One region of the Bacillus sp. JK106 genome, then DNA from elsewhere that is predicted to be linked to it. Evidence: a T-box and tRNA genes for the amino acid it is inferred to sense, from the RefSeq annotation. Region 1 holds a T-box; the other holds one or more tRNA genes.
The links. The T-box of region 1 lies ahead of ACWJJS_RS13865 (valine--tRNA ligase). A T-box ahead of a tRNA ligase gene usually reads a tRNA of that ligase, here a tRNA-Val.

Region 1 (7,123 bases):
GCGGGAAGAAGAGCAGGAAGCAGTCCCGATTCTGAGGGAGCAGGAAGAAGAGCAGGAAGCAGCCCCGATTATGAGGGAGCAAGAAGAGGTGCCGAAACCTGTTTCCTTTACTGAGCCTCCTCCTCCCGTTTCCTTCCAGCACGAAGAAGAGCCGGAAGAAGCTGAGGAGCCTGCAATCATGTCAGCCGTGAGGAATGAACCCGTATTTGAGGATGATTCAGCAGAAGCGCAGGAAGAGCCAAAAGATGATATCGAACCGGTTTTCCCTGCATTCACTCTGACTCCGCATGCAGAAAAAACAAAAATTGCGGAACAGCCCTTCCTTCAAAAAGAAGAACAGCCAGAGGCCGAGCCGCTTCTCCGTCAGAGCGATCATAAGGCGGCAGAAGACGAAGATGAGCCTGCGGTTTTTCAAGAAGAGCAGGCGCCCGTTTATCGTGAGTTCGTTCCGGAACGGCAGGAAGAGGAGTTTTACAGCGCTCCTAAGCTGCTTGAAGAAGAGGCTCATGATGAAGAAGGGTTTGAAATTGAGGTAAGGAAGATGGCGCCGCCGGAGGAGGAAACCGGGAAGCCTCTCGATTTGTCTTTTCAGTTTTCCAAACTGCCGCCGGAGGAGCCGGCGCAAGCGGAACAGCCTGAGCCGCTTAAGCCTGAAAGAAAGAATGAAGAAGCGGCACCGGGAACCGAGCAGAAGGAAAATGACAACTCTCATTACTTGACAAAATTATTTACAAGGGAAGAAGAAAAGTTTTCAAGAATGAAAATTTGTATCGTGCAGCAGCAAGATACAATCGACCGGGTGTGTGAACGATATGACATTACATCCCAGCAGCTCATCCGAACGAATGCTTTATCGTTTGATGACGAGCTTGAGGAAGGTCAGCTTCTGTATATACCTGAATATAATAACAGCCATGTGTAAGCACAAAGAGGCCGTAAAAATGTGGTGAATGGAATGGAAGCAGTCCAATCAGTGCTTCAGGAATACGGGCTGACGGCTGAGTACATTGAGCCTGTCAGCCCGCATGTTTGGAAGGTCTACTCAAACTACGGCATTTTTGCTTTGAAACAGCTCAAGCCGGCCCGCAGCAGTGAATTTACGGATCTTATGATTGAGATTGAGGAGAAAGGCTACCGATCATTTGTGCCGATCTGCCGCACGTATGCCGGCGATTTTTTTGCGGGAAGACAGACGGAGAATTCTTATTATTTAATGCCTTGGCTTCAGTACGATCAGGAAGAAGAACGGGACCAAAAACATGTTTACCTTTTTAAAGAGGTCGCGAAGCTCCATTCTGCGACTGTGCGGGACATCCAAATCCGGACTGAAGATATCAGCCGCTTTTATGAAGCAACGAAAAGAGATTGGGAAAATGATAAACTTGTCTATGAACAATTCGCCGACCGGGCGGAAAAAGAGTGGTACCTTTCACCTTTTGAACTGCAGGCTGTTACGTATCTTACAGAAACGGTTTCCGCCGTCAATTTTGCTCTCGAACGTCTGGAAGAATGGTTTGACGCGGCAAAGGATCATGACAAGACGAGAGCGGTGATCAACCACGGCAGTTTATCGAGCCGCCACTTTCTGTATAATGATGCGGGATCGGGCTTTTTCACGAATTTCGAGAAAGCTGCGCTGGGTCCTCCGCAAAATGACCTGCTCGGCTTTTACTCCAGAATGTTCAGAAGCTATCCGAAAGCATGTCCGGAATGCCTGGACTGGTTTTATACGTATCACAAATCATTCCCGCTCCGTGAAGCGGAAATCAGCCTGTTTCTCAGCTATATGGCTTATCCGTCCGCCATGTACAAAGTGCTGAAACGGTATCAGACCGGCCAAAGGGGCTCTGAAAAAGAAGAGTGCACGCAATTATTAAGAGCGTTTTGGCAGATGAAAAATGTTGAACCTTTTCTCATGAAGGTTCATCAGATTGAGCGGGAGAAAAAAATAAAAGCGGAAAACGAGTCCTCTTCATAACGGGACTCGTTTTTTTATATCCATTCCAAATGCAGGGCGCACGCTAAAAACAGCAGGATGGCAAGCAGCAGGACATCAAAAGTCGTCGGAAAGAAAATCGTCCTGATCCCCTGAAAGATCGTAATCGGGATAATGACTTGCACGGATACAAGGCGGACCTGTCTGGCCCACTGGGGGAGCGAATAAGAATTGAATTTTTTTCTCACGGGCAATTCCTCCTCACATTCGCCTTTCTATGTATCGTATGTAAGGGGAAGAGCGGGGTGCATGCCCATTTATGTATGACGGCAGCGGTTTTTGGAAAAGATGATTGACGAATCAAAAACACTTTTACTATAATAAAGAACATAATAAATAAGATCATGAGCTGATATAAATACACCTGCTTTGAACGGGAAGAGTACAAGAAAGACGCATGAAGAGAGAGAAGCTACTGTGCTGAAAGGCTTCTTATGCCGTCTCATTGGAAGGTCGCCCGGGAGCATAATTTCTTGAACATACAGTAGAGAAATTCGGGCCGCACCCGTTATCCGTTTAAGTGCATGAACAAATCTGTTCATGAAAAAAGGTGGTACCGCGAAAGAGCTTTTCGTCCTTTATCAGGATGAAGGCTCTTTTTTAGTTGCTCAGCCATTTCTAAACATGCTGGAGGGTTATCATGGATACAAACGAACAAACAATGCCGACAAAATATGATCCGTCTGCGATTGAAAAAGGCCGCTATGATTTTTGGCTGAAAGGAAAATATTTTGAAGCGGGCGGCGATCAAACGAAACAGCCGTATTCTGTCGTCATTCCGCCGCCGAACGTGACGGGCAGGCTGCACCTCGGACATGCGTGGGATACGACGCTGCAAGATATCGTTACACGTATGAAACGCATGCAGGGCTATGACGTGCTCTGGCTTCCGGGCATGGATCACGCCGGCATCGCCACTCAGGCAAAAGTCGAAGCGAAACTCCGCGAACAGGGCACAAGCCGTTATGACCTCGGCCGTGAAAAGTTTTTAGAAGAAACGTGGAAGTGGAAAGAAGAGTATGCTGATTTCATCCGCAGCCAATGGGCCAAGATGGGACTCGGACTCGATTATTCACGCGAACGTTTCACTCTTGATGAAGGGCTGAACAAAGCCGTGCGTGAAGTATTCGTCAAGTTGTACGAAAAAGGCTTGATTTACAGAGGCGAATATATCATCAACTGGGACCCTGCCACAAAAACGGCTTTATCCGATATTGAAGTGATTTACAAAGACGTACAGGGCGCGTTTTATCATTTGCGCTACCCGTTAGCAGACGGCTCAGGCTCAATTGAAATCGCGACCACCCGTCCGGAAACGATGCTTGGCGACACGGCTGTCGCGGTTCATCCTGAAGATGAGCGCTACAAGCACTTAATCGGCAAAACGGTGATTCTGCCGATTACAAACCGCGAAATTCCGATTGTCGGCGATGATTATGTTGATATGGAATTCGGATCAGGCGCCGTTAAAATTACGCCTGCCCATGACCCGAATGACTTTGAACTCGGAAACCGCCACAATTTAGAGCGGATTCTCGTCATGAATGAAGACGGAACAATGAATGAAAAAGCGCTGCAATATAACGGCATGGACCGGTTTGAATGCCGCAAAAAACTCGTCAAAGATCTTCAGGAATCCGGCGTTCTCTTTAAAATCGAAGACCATATGCATTCTGTCGGCCACAGTGAGAGAAGCGGCGCCGTTGTTGAGCCGTACCTGTCCACACAATGGTTTGTCAAAATGCAGCCGCTGGCTGATGCTGCGGTTGACCTTCAGGCAAAAGAAGAGAAGGTTCACTTCGTTCCTGACCGGTTCGAGAAAACGTACCTGCACTGGATGGAAAACATCCGTGATTGGTGTATTTCCCGTCAGCTGTGGTGGGGCCACCGCATCCCGGCTTGGTATCATAAAGAAACAAAAGAAGTGTACGTCGGCCTTGAGGCGCCTGAGGACAGCGAAAATTGGGAACAGGATTCAGACGTGCTTGATACATGGTTCAGCTCCGCGCTTTGGCCGTTTTCTACAATGGGCTGGCCTGATGAAAACGCTGAAGACTTTAAGCGGTATTACTCAACCGATGTTCTTGTAACGGGATATGACATCATTTTCTTCTGGGTATCCCGGATGATTTTCCAAGGTCTTGAGTTTACCGGCGAGCGTCCGTTCAAAGACGTGCTGATTCACGGCTTAATCCGTGACGAGCAGGGCAGAAAAATGAGTAAATCCCTTGGGAACGGCGTGGACCCGATGGATGTCATCGACAAGTACGGAGCGGATTCCCTGCGCTATTTCCTGGCAACCGGAAGTTCACCGGGACAGGATCTCCGTTTCAGCTATGAAAAAGTGGAATCCACATGGAATTTCGCAAATAAAATTTGGAACGCCTCCCGTTTTGCATTAATGAACATGGACGGCATGACGTATGACGAGCTTGATCTGTCCGGTGAAAAAACAGTTGCTGATAAGTGGATCCTGACAAGACTGAATGAAACGATAGAAGACGTAACACAGCTTGCGGATCGTTATGAATTCGGTGAAGTCGGACGCCACCTGTACAACTTTATCTGGGACGATGTGTGCGACTGGTATATCGAAATGGCGAAGCTTCCGCTGTACGGGGAAGATGAAGCGGCGAAGAAAACAACCCGGTCTGTTCTGGCATACGTGCTTGACCAGACGATGCGTCTTCTTCACCCGTTTATGCCATTTTTAACGGAAGAAATCTGGCAGCACCTTCCTCATGAAGGCGAGTCAATCACGATCAGCTCTTGGCCGGTTCCGGTGCCGGAACATACGGATAAAGAGGCAGCGGCGGATATGAAACTGCTCGTAGAATTAATCCGTTCTGTCCGCAATATCCGGAGCGAAGTCAACACGCCGATGAGCAAGCAGGTTGAACTTTACATTAAAACATCTACCGAAGACATTGCCGGCCGCCTTGAGAAGAACCGTTCTTACGTTGAACGCTTCACGAATCCGAGCACGCTGAAAATCGGGACGGATATCACTGCGGCAGACAAGGCGATGACAGCGGTCGTCACCGGAGCGGAAGTCATTCTGCCGCTTGAAGGGCTGATTAACATTGATGAGGAGATCGCCCGTCTGCAAAAAGAATTCGACAAGCTGACAAAAGAAGTCGAACGCGTTCAGAAAAAACTCGGCAACGAAGGATTCATTAAAAAAGCTCCTGAGCATGTCATTGAAGAAGAACGCGGAAAAGAGAAAGACTACACGGCAAAACGCGAAGCTGTCCGGCAGCGGATTGCAGAGCTGAAAGGCTGATAAAACAGCGGGGCGGTTTCCTAAGAAACCGCCTTGTCGTATAAAAGAGGGGATTTCATTGTTTAATACGTACAAAGAAGCGATCAGCTGGATTCACGGCAGACTCAAGTTCGGCGTTAAGCCGGGCCTTCTCCGTATGGAAAAGCTGATGGAAAAACTGGAACACCCGGAAAAGAACATCCGCGCCATTCATGTGGCGGGCACAAACGGCAAAGGATCAACCGTCTCTTTTATCCGTTCCGTGCTTCAAGAAGCCGGTTATACGGTCGGCACGTTCACATCGCCTTACATGATTACGTTTAATGAGCGTATCAGCGTCAACGGCACGCCGATTACCGATGAGGAATGGAGAACGCTCGTTAATGACATAAAGCCGATAGTCGATGAGCTCGATAAGACTGATGCCGGAACGGTGACAGAATTTGAAATCATTACAGCGTGTGCATTTTTATATTTTGCGAAGCGGGCTGATATCGATTTTGTTATTTTTGAAGCGGGGCTCGGCGGCACATTTGATTCAACCAATATTGTGAAACCGCTCCTGTCGGTCATTACAAGTATCGGACATGACCATATGGCCATTTTAGGCAATACCATCGAGGAGATCGCCGGGCAGAAAGCCGGTATCATTAAAAATTCCATTCCGGTCATTACGGGTGTCAATCAGCCGGAAGCACTCGGCGTTATTGAAGCGGAAGCCGAAAAAAAGCAGGCTCCGTATCAGTCACTATATAAAACGTGCAGACTGTTTAATGAAGCGGCGCTTCCGTCCGGCGAAAGCTTTTCGCTGGAAACAGAAACGAAATGCTATGAAAACATTCAAACGTCGCTGATCGGCATTCACCAAAGGCAGAATGCGGCATTGGCGATATTGGCCGCTGAATGGCTGAATCGCCTGGAAGCCGCAGTCATTTCAGAAGAAGCGATGCGAAACGGCCTGAAAAAAGCTTCCTGGCCGGGCCGGTTTGAACGTCTTCAAAGCCGCCCTTTAGTGTTTGCGGACGGCGCGCATAACGAAGAGGGCGTTGAAACGCTGACAGAAACGATCAGGCAGCGCTTTGCTGATAAAAACGTCCATGTCGTATTCAGCGCATTAAAAGACAAACCGTATCAGGAAATGATTAAAAAGCTTGAAACCGAAGCAGATTCCATTCACTTTGTATCATTTGACTTTCCGCGTGCTTCAAGCGCCGAAGCTCTTTACAATGCAAGCAGTCTTGCGTCTAAGAGCTTCGATGAGAACCCGGACAGTGTGAAAGAATGGATAGAACAAAAAGACGAGGCGGATGATGTCATCATCATTACCGGCTCCTTATATTTTATTTCAGAAATGAGAAAGCGGCTTATCTGACAGCCCCTCGGATGCCCGGCAGACCATTTTCCGGTTTTGCCGGGTGTTTTTATGCTGAAAATATATTTTCAGCCATTTCAGTCATGGTGTTTTTCTTTGCTATAATCTGAGCCAGATTGATAGTAAAGGTGTGGTCTGAGTGCTTTTGATTCTGTTTTTTCTCGGCTTGATTTTCGGTTCTTTTTTTTATACAGCAGCGTGCCGTATCCCGCTTCGAATCTCGGTTATTTCGCCGCGTTCAGCCTGCTCGTTCTGCCGCTTGCCGCTCTCCTGGGGGGAGCTTGTGCCCGTCGTCTCCTATATTCTGCAAAGAGGCAGATGCAGAAACTGCCGTGCGAAGCTGTCGGTTATGTATCCGGCGGCGGAATGCTGGACGGCGTGTTTATTCACGGCTGCAGGCATTCATTTCGGTTTCTCAAAAGAACTGTTAGTCGCGCTGTTATTTCTGTCTCTGCTCATGATTGTTACTATGACGGATCTGCAATATATGCTG
Region 2 (7,123 bases), on a different contig from region 1:
GTTTTGTTCCCGGCTTGTATTCAAGCGGGATTTGGTTGAGAAAACGGATCGTTTTATCCCGTTCTTGTGAATATAAAGGGCCTGCGGTGTCCGGCTGATAGAAATAAAAGCTTGCCGGCAGACCGGATTGATGCTGGAGCACATCGATGACGCGTATGCGGTCTTTTCCTTGAATCGGATCGCTTTTTCTGTCTTTGAAATCAGGAAGGTAAGCCGAGACTTTTTGATACACATCAAGCTTTCCCTGGCTGACGAGTCGCTGTAGTGCAAAATTGGCCGCGTACATTTTTGTATTGGAAGCTAAATCAAACATGGTTGATGTTTTCATTTTTTTCGGACGGGATAAAAGGGTGTTCCCGTCATATTTTTTGCTGTAGCCGTATGCTTTCTTTTTGATCACCCGTCCGTCCTTTACGACGACGAGGACGGCTCCGGGGAATCCTGCTGCGATGTCTTTTTCAATCATTTGATCAACCTTTCTGAGCTTTGCTGCGTCGTATAATTTGGATTGGGCTTCGGCTTTGTGCTGCGGCAGAAAAGAGAGGCTGATGACGATTGTGAGTACGGCGGCTGTCAGTGTTTTCATATTCTGATCCCTCCCGGTTTATTCAAATTCAGCAGCCATGTCATCCTTAAATCCGAACGTATAAGTGAAAACAAAGCCCGCCGCGTAAGAGATGAAGAGACCGATGATATACAAAACGATTTGAGCCGGCTGTACGAGAAACGAGAGCGGAAGGCCGGAGACACCGATTGAAAAAGTAGCCACTTGAAAATGGGCTTGAAAGGCGCCGCCGATTCCCGCCCCTAAACACGCCGTCAAAAACGGCCGGCCGAGCGGGAGCGTGACGCCAAAGATGAGCGGCTCTCCGATTCCGAGCAGACCGGATGGAAGTCCGCCGCCGATCGCTCTTTTTAATGAGGCTTTTTTTGTTTTCATAAAGATGGCGAAGGCCGCGCCTACTTGACCCGCGCCTCCCATCGCGAGAATCGGAAGAAGCGGGTCATCTCCGATTGATCGGATTAATTCCAAATGTACGGGAGTCAAGCCCTGATGCAGGCCGGTGACGACAAGCGGCAGGAAGGCGGCTCCCAGTACAAACCCTGAGAGCACTCCCCCGACATTCAGCAGCGACAATAAACCTGATGTAATCAGATCAGAAATAAAACCGCCTGCAGGGATAAAAACGACATATGTCACCAGCCCGGTGATAAGTAAAGACAATGTAGGCGTGACGATAATGTCGATGGATTGATGGACGTACTTTCTGATAAACCGTTCGGTATAAGCGATAAAAACCGCAGCGAAAAGAACGCCGATTAATCCTCCCCTGCCAGGGAGCAGATTCTCTCCGAACAAACTGATATTGGCGATCTCAGGGTTAAGGATCAATATGCCCGCAAGGCCGCCCATCGCGGGTGTCCCGCCGAATTCCTTCGCCGCATTGATGCCGACAAGGACGCCGAGGTAAGCGAACAAGCCTGAACCGATAACCGTTAAAATAAGTGCGATTTGAGATTCTTTCGGGAGCCAGCCGGCCTGAATGACGGCTTTCGTAATACCGGTGATTAAACCTGATGCAATGAGTGCGGGAATAAGGGGAATGAAGATGCTTGATATTTTTCTCAGAAACAATTTGATGGGTGTGGTGTTTTTTCTGTTGAGATCGGCTTTTTTCCGTGAGGCGGCTTCTTTTAAATCAATGTTTTTTCCGGATGGCATAAGTTTTGCGAAAGCGTCGGCGACATGATTGACGACACCCGTGCCGAGAATGATCTGCAGTGTTTCAGCTTCGACGACGCCTATTACCCCGTCAAGCCGTTTCAGCGCCTCAATATCCATTTTATCCCGATCTAAAGGTGTAATCCTCAGGCGTGTCATACAGTGGGTAAAGCCTGAAATATTCGATGAACCGCCGCAATTGTCCAGGATATCTTTGGCCAGTGACTGATAAAATGCCTCTTTGCTCATGGAGATCCTCCTTTTTCCGTACGATTTTTCCCGGGGAGCTATGCCTGAAACGCGTCCTAAAAGCGCCTGCGCCGAACATGAAAACGGCGCGGGCTCGTAAAAGCACATTATTTTTCACCAAAGAACGATCAGCGTTCTTTTTCTCTTGAAACGTGCTGTTCAATGGCTTTATCAATGAATCCTTCTGATTCTTTGAGCAGTGCCTTCGCGTGTGTTTCGTCCGAATTCGTCTTCAGCATGACGATTGCCGTTTTGACATGGCTGCCTGCGGCCTCAAGCGTTTCTTTTGCCTTGTCGTACGGAACGCCAGTGATGCTTTGGATAATGCCGATTGCGCGTTCTTTCAATTTTTCGTTGCTGACATGAACGTCCACCATTAAATTTTCGTACACTTTGCCGCTTTTAATCATCACGGCCGTGGAAATCATGTTCAGAATCATTTTATGTGCCGTCGCGGCTTTCATTCGTGTTGACCCTGTAATCACTTCGGGGCCGACAATGACTTCAATGCTGTGATCGGCAAAGGTGCTGATCAATGAGTTCTTATTGCATGTGAGCGCGACGGTTTTGGCGCCGATTGTTTTTGCATATTTCAGTGCACCGGCCGCATACGGCGTGCGCCCGCTTGCCGCGATGGCGATCACGGTGTCTTCTGCGGTAAGCCCGATCGTTTTGAGATCGAGAGCGCCGGTTTCCTCGCTGTCTTCTATACCTTCAGCCGCTTGCAAAAAGGCGTCTGCCCCTCCGGCCATCAGACCGATGACGGTGTCGGGACTTACGCTGTATGTAGGCGGGCATTCAACCGCATCCAGTACACCGAGTCTGCCGCTTGTGCCCGCTCCCGCATAAATCAGCCTGCCGTTTCGCCGTAAGGACTGATGGGCGAATTGAACGGCAATCTGAATATCGGGCAGCACCTGCTGAACGGCTTCAGCCACTTTGAAATCCTCTTCGTTAATGATGCGGAGAATTTCCATCGTGTCTGCCTGATGGATTGAAGCGGTCTGCGGGTTTCTGGTTTCTGTGGTCAATCTGTGAATGTTAAGCCGGTCTGTCATGATTGTACCCTCCCAAGTCGTTAATACTTGAAGTATATGGGCATCTGAATAGATGTTTCAAGAAAAATCGGCAGGGTTGAGATGAATAATCAAGCGCTTTCACAAAAAATGATGCAGAATGTGCTGTTCACCGATCGGGCCGATCCTGCGCCGCCCTTTGTCAATAAAACCGGAAGACCGGTACAGGTTCTTTGCACGTTGATTGCGATGGTTTACAGCAAGCACGATTTCATCACACCAAGGAAAGTAATTTGCGACAAAAGCGGGGAGCTGCAGCATCGCTTGTTTGGCATAACCTTTTCCCTGATGCGGCGCATGTAATGACAGCGCACTCAGCAAAATGGCAGACACATTGTTCGAATACGGGGCAATGGTTTCTTTTGAGGTATGTAAAATAAAAAAACCGACGGGGCGGTCTTCTTTTAAAATGACTGTCGGGTAGCGATCCCGGATGACAAGCGCCTGCGGCAGGACATCTATCGGCAGAGCTGTGAACTTTTTATCTTCTTCACTCAGCACAAACCCGTTCAGCCCGTCTGCATGCTCCGGTTTATAAAAGGACAGGGCTACATCCATGATATCTACTCTCCTTTTTTATAATTGATCCAATTCATCTTCTGATAGAACACGGCAGCCTGCCCGTTTTAAAAGAGCGGAAGTGATGCCGTCTCCGAGTATTTTTTTTCCTGAGAAAGTGCCGTCATAGATAAAGCTGCTGCCGCAGGACGGACTGTTTTCTTTAAGGATGACCGTTGCGGCGCCTATTTCTTTTGCGTATGCTAACGTTTTTTCCGCGCCGTCCATATATAAAGCTGTAACGTCTTCGCCTGATGCCGTTACGATTCTTGCCGTTCCGTTCAGCACGTCTTCACCCGTGCCGCCGATGATTTCCGCCGGTTCGCGGGGAGTGGTGAAGCCGCCCAAAAGTTCGGGGCAGACCATAACAGCTTTCTTTTCTTCTACGAGTCTGCGGATTTTTTCCGAAGCGGCGTGAGAGCCGTTATATCTGCATTCGATACCGCCGAGACAAGAGCTGACTAAGATCATCTGTGTCCATTCCCTTCAATATTTTGATACTTTCATCATAAATGAAATAAGAGAGGAGGGATGAGTTTTTCTTGTTAAAAAACGAGTAAAAAAGTTTGAAAATAAAAAAAATAATTTTTCTCTTTACAAATAGGGTACAACCTGTATATAATAACTTTTGTCAGCTCGACGCGGACACAACGGCCCGTTGGTCAAGCGGTTAAGACACCGCCCTTTCACGGCGGTAACACGGGTTCGAATCCCGTACGGGTCATATGGAGGATTAGCTCAGCTGGGAGAGCATCTGCCTTACAAGCAGAGGGTCGGCGGTTCGAGCCCGTCATCCTCCACCATATTTGCCGGCCTAGCTCAATTGGTAGAGCAACTGACTTGTAATCAGTAGGTTGGGGGTTCAAGTCCTCTGGCCGGCACTGTTTTCCAAAAAAATACGGAGGGGTAGCGAAGTGGCTAAACGCGGCGGACTGTAAATCCGCTCCCTCAGGGTTCGGCAGTTCGAATCTGCCCCCCTCCACCATCTTTGGGCTATAGCCAAGCGGTAAGGCAACGGACTTTGACTCCGTCATGCGTTGGTTCGAATCCAGCTAGCCCAGTCTCAGACACCTTTTGCATAAAGGTGTCTTTTTTTTATCAGCAGTTTGTTTCGATTTTTGATTGTTCATCAGATATACTATTTTTAAGCTGCTGTTAAGGCAGTATATTCTGTATTTTCCATCTACACCCTGCCTGAAATTTGGTAAAATAAATGTAATAAAAAAAATGAAACCTTTTAAAACAATCAACGTATAGATACAGACCGGTGAAGGGCAGAGGTAAGATAAAACATGGAAAACCTGATTAAAAAAAGAATCAAGCAAGTCAAAAAAGGCGATCAAAATGCGTTTGCAGAAATCGTTGACCTTTATAAAGATAAGATTTACCAGCTTTGCTACCGCATGCTCGGCAATGTTCACGAAGCGGAAGATATTGCGCAGGAAGCTTTTATCAGAGCGTATGTCAATATCGACAGTTTCGATATCAACAGAAAGTTTTCAACGTGGCTTTACAGAATTGCGACCAACCTGACCATTGACCGCATCCGCAAGAAAAAGCCTGATTACTATCTGGACGCAGAAGTAGCGGGAGCAGAAGGGCTGACGATGTATTCGCAGATCGCCGCGGACGGGGTTCTCCCTGAAGACGCCGTATTGTCATTGGAGCTGTCGGACACAATTCAGAAAAAGATTTTAAAGCTGCCGGACAAGTACAGAACAGTTATTGTATTAAAGTATATTGACGAACTCTCTTTAATTGAAATCGGGGAGATTCTGAATATCCCTGTCGGCACCGTCAAGACAAGGATACACAGAGGCAGAGAGGCTCTTAGAAAACAATTGAGGGATCTTTAAGTGGGGTGATGAAATGAGCTGTCCTGAACAGATTGTGCAGCTTATGCATAAGCATCTTGATGGAGATATCCTTCCTGAAGATGAAAACGTATTAAAACAACATTTGCAGTCATGCGGGAATTGCAAACGGCATTTTCATGAAATGGAGAAATCCGTAGCACTCGTCCGAAGCACATCGCATGTCACGGCCCCTGCTGATTTTACTGCCAAAGTTATGGCGAATCTTCCAAAAGAGAAAAAACGCGCTTCTGTAAAACGATGGATCAAAACTCATCCGATGATTGCAGCCGCAGCGGTTTTTGTGATTTTAATGGGCGGCGGTTTTTTCAACAGCTGGCATAATGACCACAATTTCAGTGTGTCCAAACAGCCGAACCTTGTCGTGCAGAATCACACGGTCACCGTCCCTGAAGGCGAGACCGTAAAGGGCGATGTCACAGTAAAAAACGGCAAGCTGTTCATTGAAGGAAAAGTCGACGGCAATGTGACCGTCGTCAACGGAGAAAAATACATGGCCTCAGCCGGACAAGTCACCGGGCAGATTGAAGAGATTAACCAATTGTTTGACTGGGTCTGGTACGAACTGAAATCGGCGGGCCAGGGCGTCGTAAGCGCTTTGGACCCGAATGAAGATGAGTAAAGCGTATAATCGCTTTACTCTTTTTTTGTGCATCGCCGTGCCGGCCCATTTCACTTGAGAAATCAAAATGTGGTATAATGAGCACGCTATATGATGTACATATTGCTCATGCAGCACAATTCATAACGGAAAAAACGAAATGACTGAATTCTTGGAGGACGAGGAAATGGCTTTTGAGGACATCCCATTTTTGCAATACCTCGGCAATGCCGTTGATATTCTCCTTGTTTGGTATGTGATATATAAATTAATCATGGTCATACGCGGGACGAAGGCGGTTCAGCTTTTAAAAGGAATCGTCGTCATCGTATTGGTCCGGATGGCCAGTTCATATTTGGGACTCAGCACGCTTCAGTGGCTGATGGACCAAGCGATAACATGGGGATTTTTAGCGATCATCATTATATTCCAGCCTGAGCTGAGACGGGCGCTTGAACAGCTCGGACGGGGCCGGTTCTTTTCCAGGAGCGGAACCCCCGTGGAAGAAGCGCAGCATAAGACAATTGAAGCGATTACAAAATCGATCAGCTACATGGCGAAACGCCGCATCGGCGCACTCATCGCCATTGAGCGCGATACGGGAATGGGCGATTATATTGAGACGGGCATCCCGCTTAATGCGCAGGTCAGCTCGGAGCTTTTGATTAATATCTTCATCCCGAATACACCGCTGCATGATGGAGCGGTCATTATGAAAAATAACGAGATTGCGGCGGCAGCCTGTTATCTGCCGCTTTCTGAAAGCCCGTTTATTTCAAAGGAGCTGGGGACACGTCACAGAGCGGCTGTCGGCATCAGTGAAGTGACGGACAGCTTAACCATTATTGTATCTGAAGAGACGGGCGCCATCAGTGTGGCCAAAAACGGAGACCTTCACAGAGAATTGACGGAAGAAGAACTGAAAGAAATGCTTGAAGCCGAGTTTAAGAAGAACGCCAGAGATACTTCTTCTAACCGCTGGTACTGGAGGGGCAAGAAAAATGGATAAATTCTTAAACAACCGCTGGGCTGTAAAGATCAT

Region 2: it encodes a tRNA-Val, which carries the amino acid that the T-box ahead of ACWJJS_RS13865 (valine--tRNA ligase) is inferred to sense. The anticodon was not compared.

The regions. Positions count from the first base shown of each region.
Region 1 covers NZ_JBSJQC010000003.1:673,063-680,185, reverse strand. The annotation lists gene ACWJJS_RS13880 (LysM peptidoglycan-binding domain-containing protein) at 1-922, shown strand, start outside; gene ysxE (spore coat protein YsxE) at 956-1,978, shown strand; gene ACWJJS_RS13870 (hypothetical protein) at 1,993-2,184, opposite strand; T-box leader at 2,357-2,578, shown strand; gene ACWJJS_RS13865 (valine--tRNA ligase) at 2,637-5,279, shown strand; gene ACWJJS_RS13860 (bifunctional folylpolyglutamate synthase/dihydrofolate synthase) at 5,338-6,630, shown strand; gene ACWJJS_RS13855 (prepilin peptidase) at 6,770-7,123, shown strand, end outside.
Region 2 covers NZ_JBSJQC010000004.1:17,150-24,272, forward strand. The annotation lists gene pbp4b (penicillin binding protein PBP4B) at 1-586, opposite strand, end outside; gene ACWJJS_RS15410 (PTS transporter subunit EIIC) at 605-1,972, opposite strand; gene murQ (N-acetylmuramic acid 6-phosphate etherase) at 2,101-3,030, opposite strand; gene ACWJJS_RS15420 (GNAT family N-acetyltransferase) at 3,130-3,606, opposite strand; gene ACWJJS_RS15425 (DUF523 domain-containing protein) at 3,625-4,077, opposite strand; tRNA gene ACWJJS_RS15430 (tRNA-Glu) at 4,259-4,330, shown strand; tRNA gene ACWJJS_RS15435 (tRNA-Val) at 4,334-4,409, shown strand; tRNA gene ACWJJS_RS15440 (tRNA-Thr) at 4,415-4,487, shown strand; tRNA gene ACWJJS_RS15445 (tRNA-Tyr) at 4,507-4,591, shown strand; tRNA gene ACWJJS_RS15450 (tRNA-Gln) at 4,596-4,667, shown strand; gene sigW (RNA polymerase sigma factor SigW) at 4,899-5,462, shown strand; gene rsiW (anti-sigma-W factor RsiW) at 5,476-6,102, shown strand; gene cdaA (diadenylate cyclase CdaA) at 6,269-7,090, shown strand; gene ACWJJS_RS15470 (CdaR family protein) at 7,083-7,123, shown strand, end outside.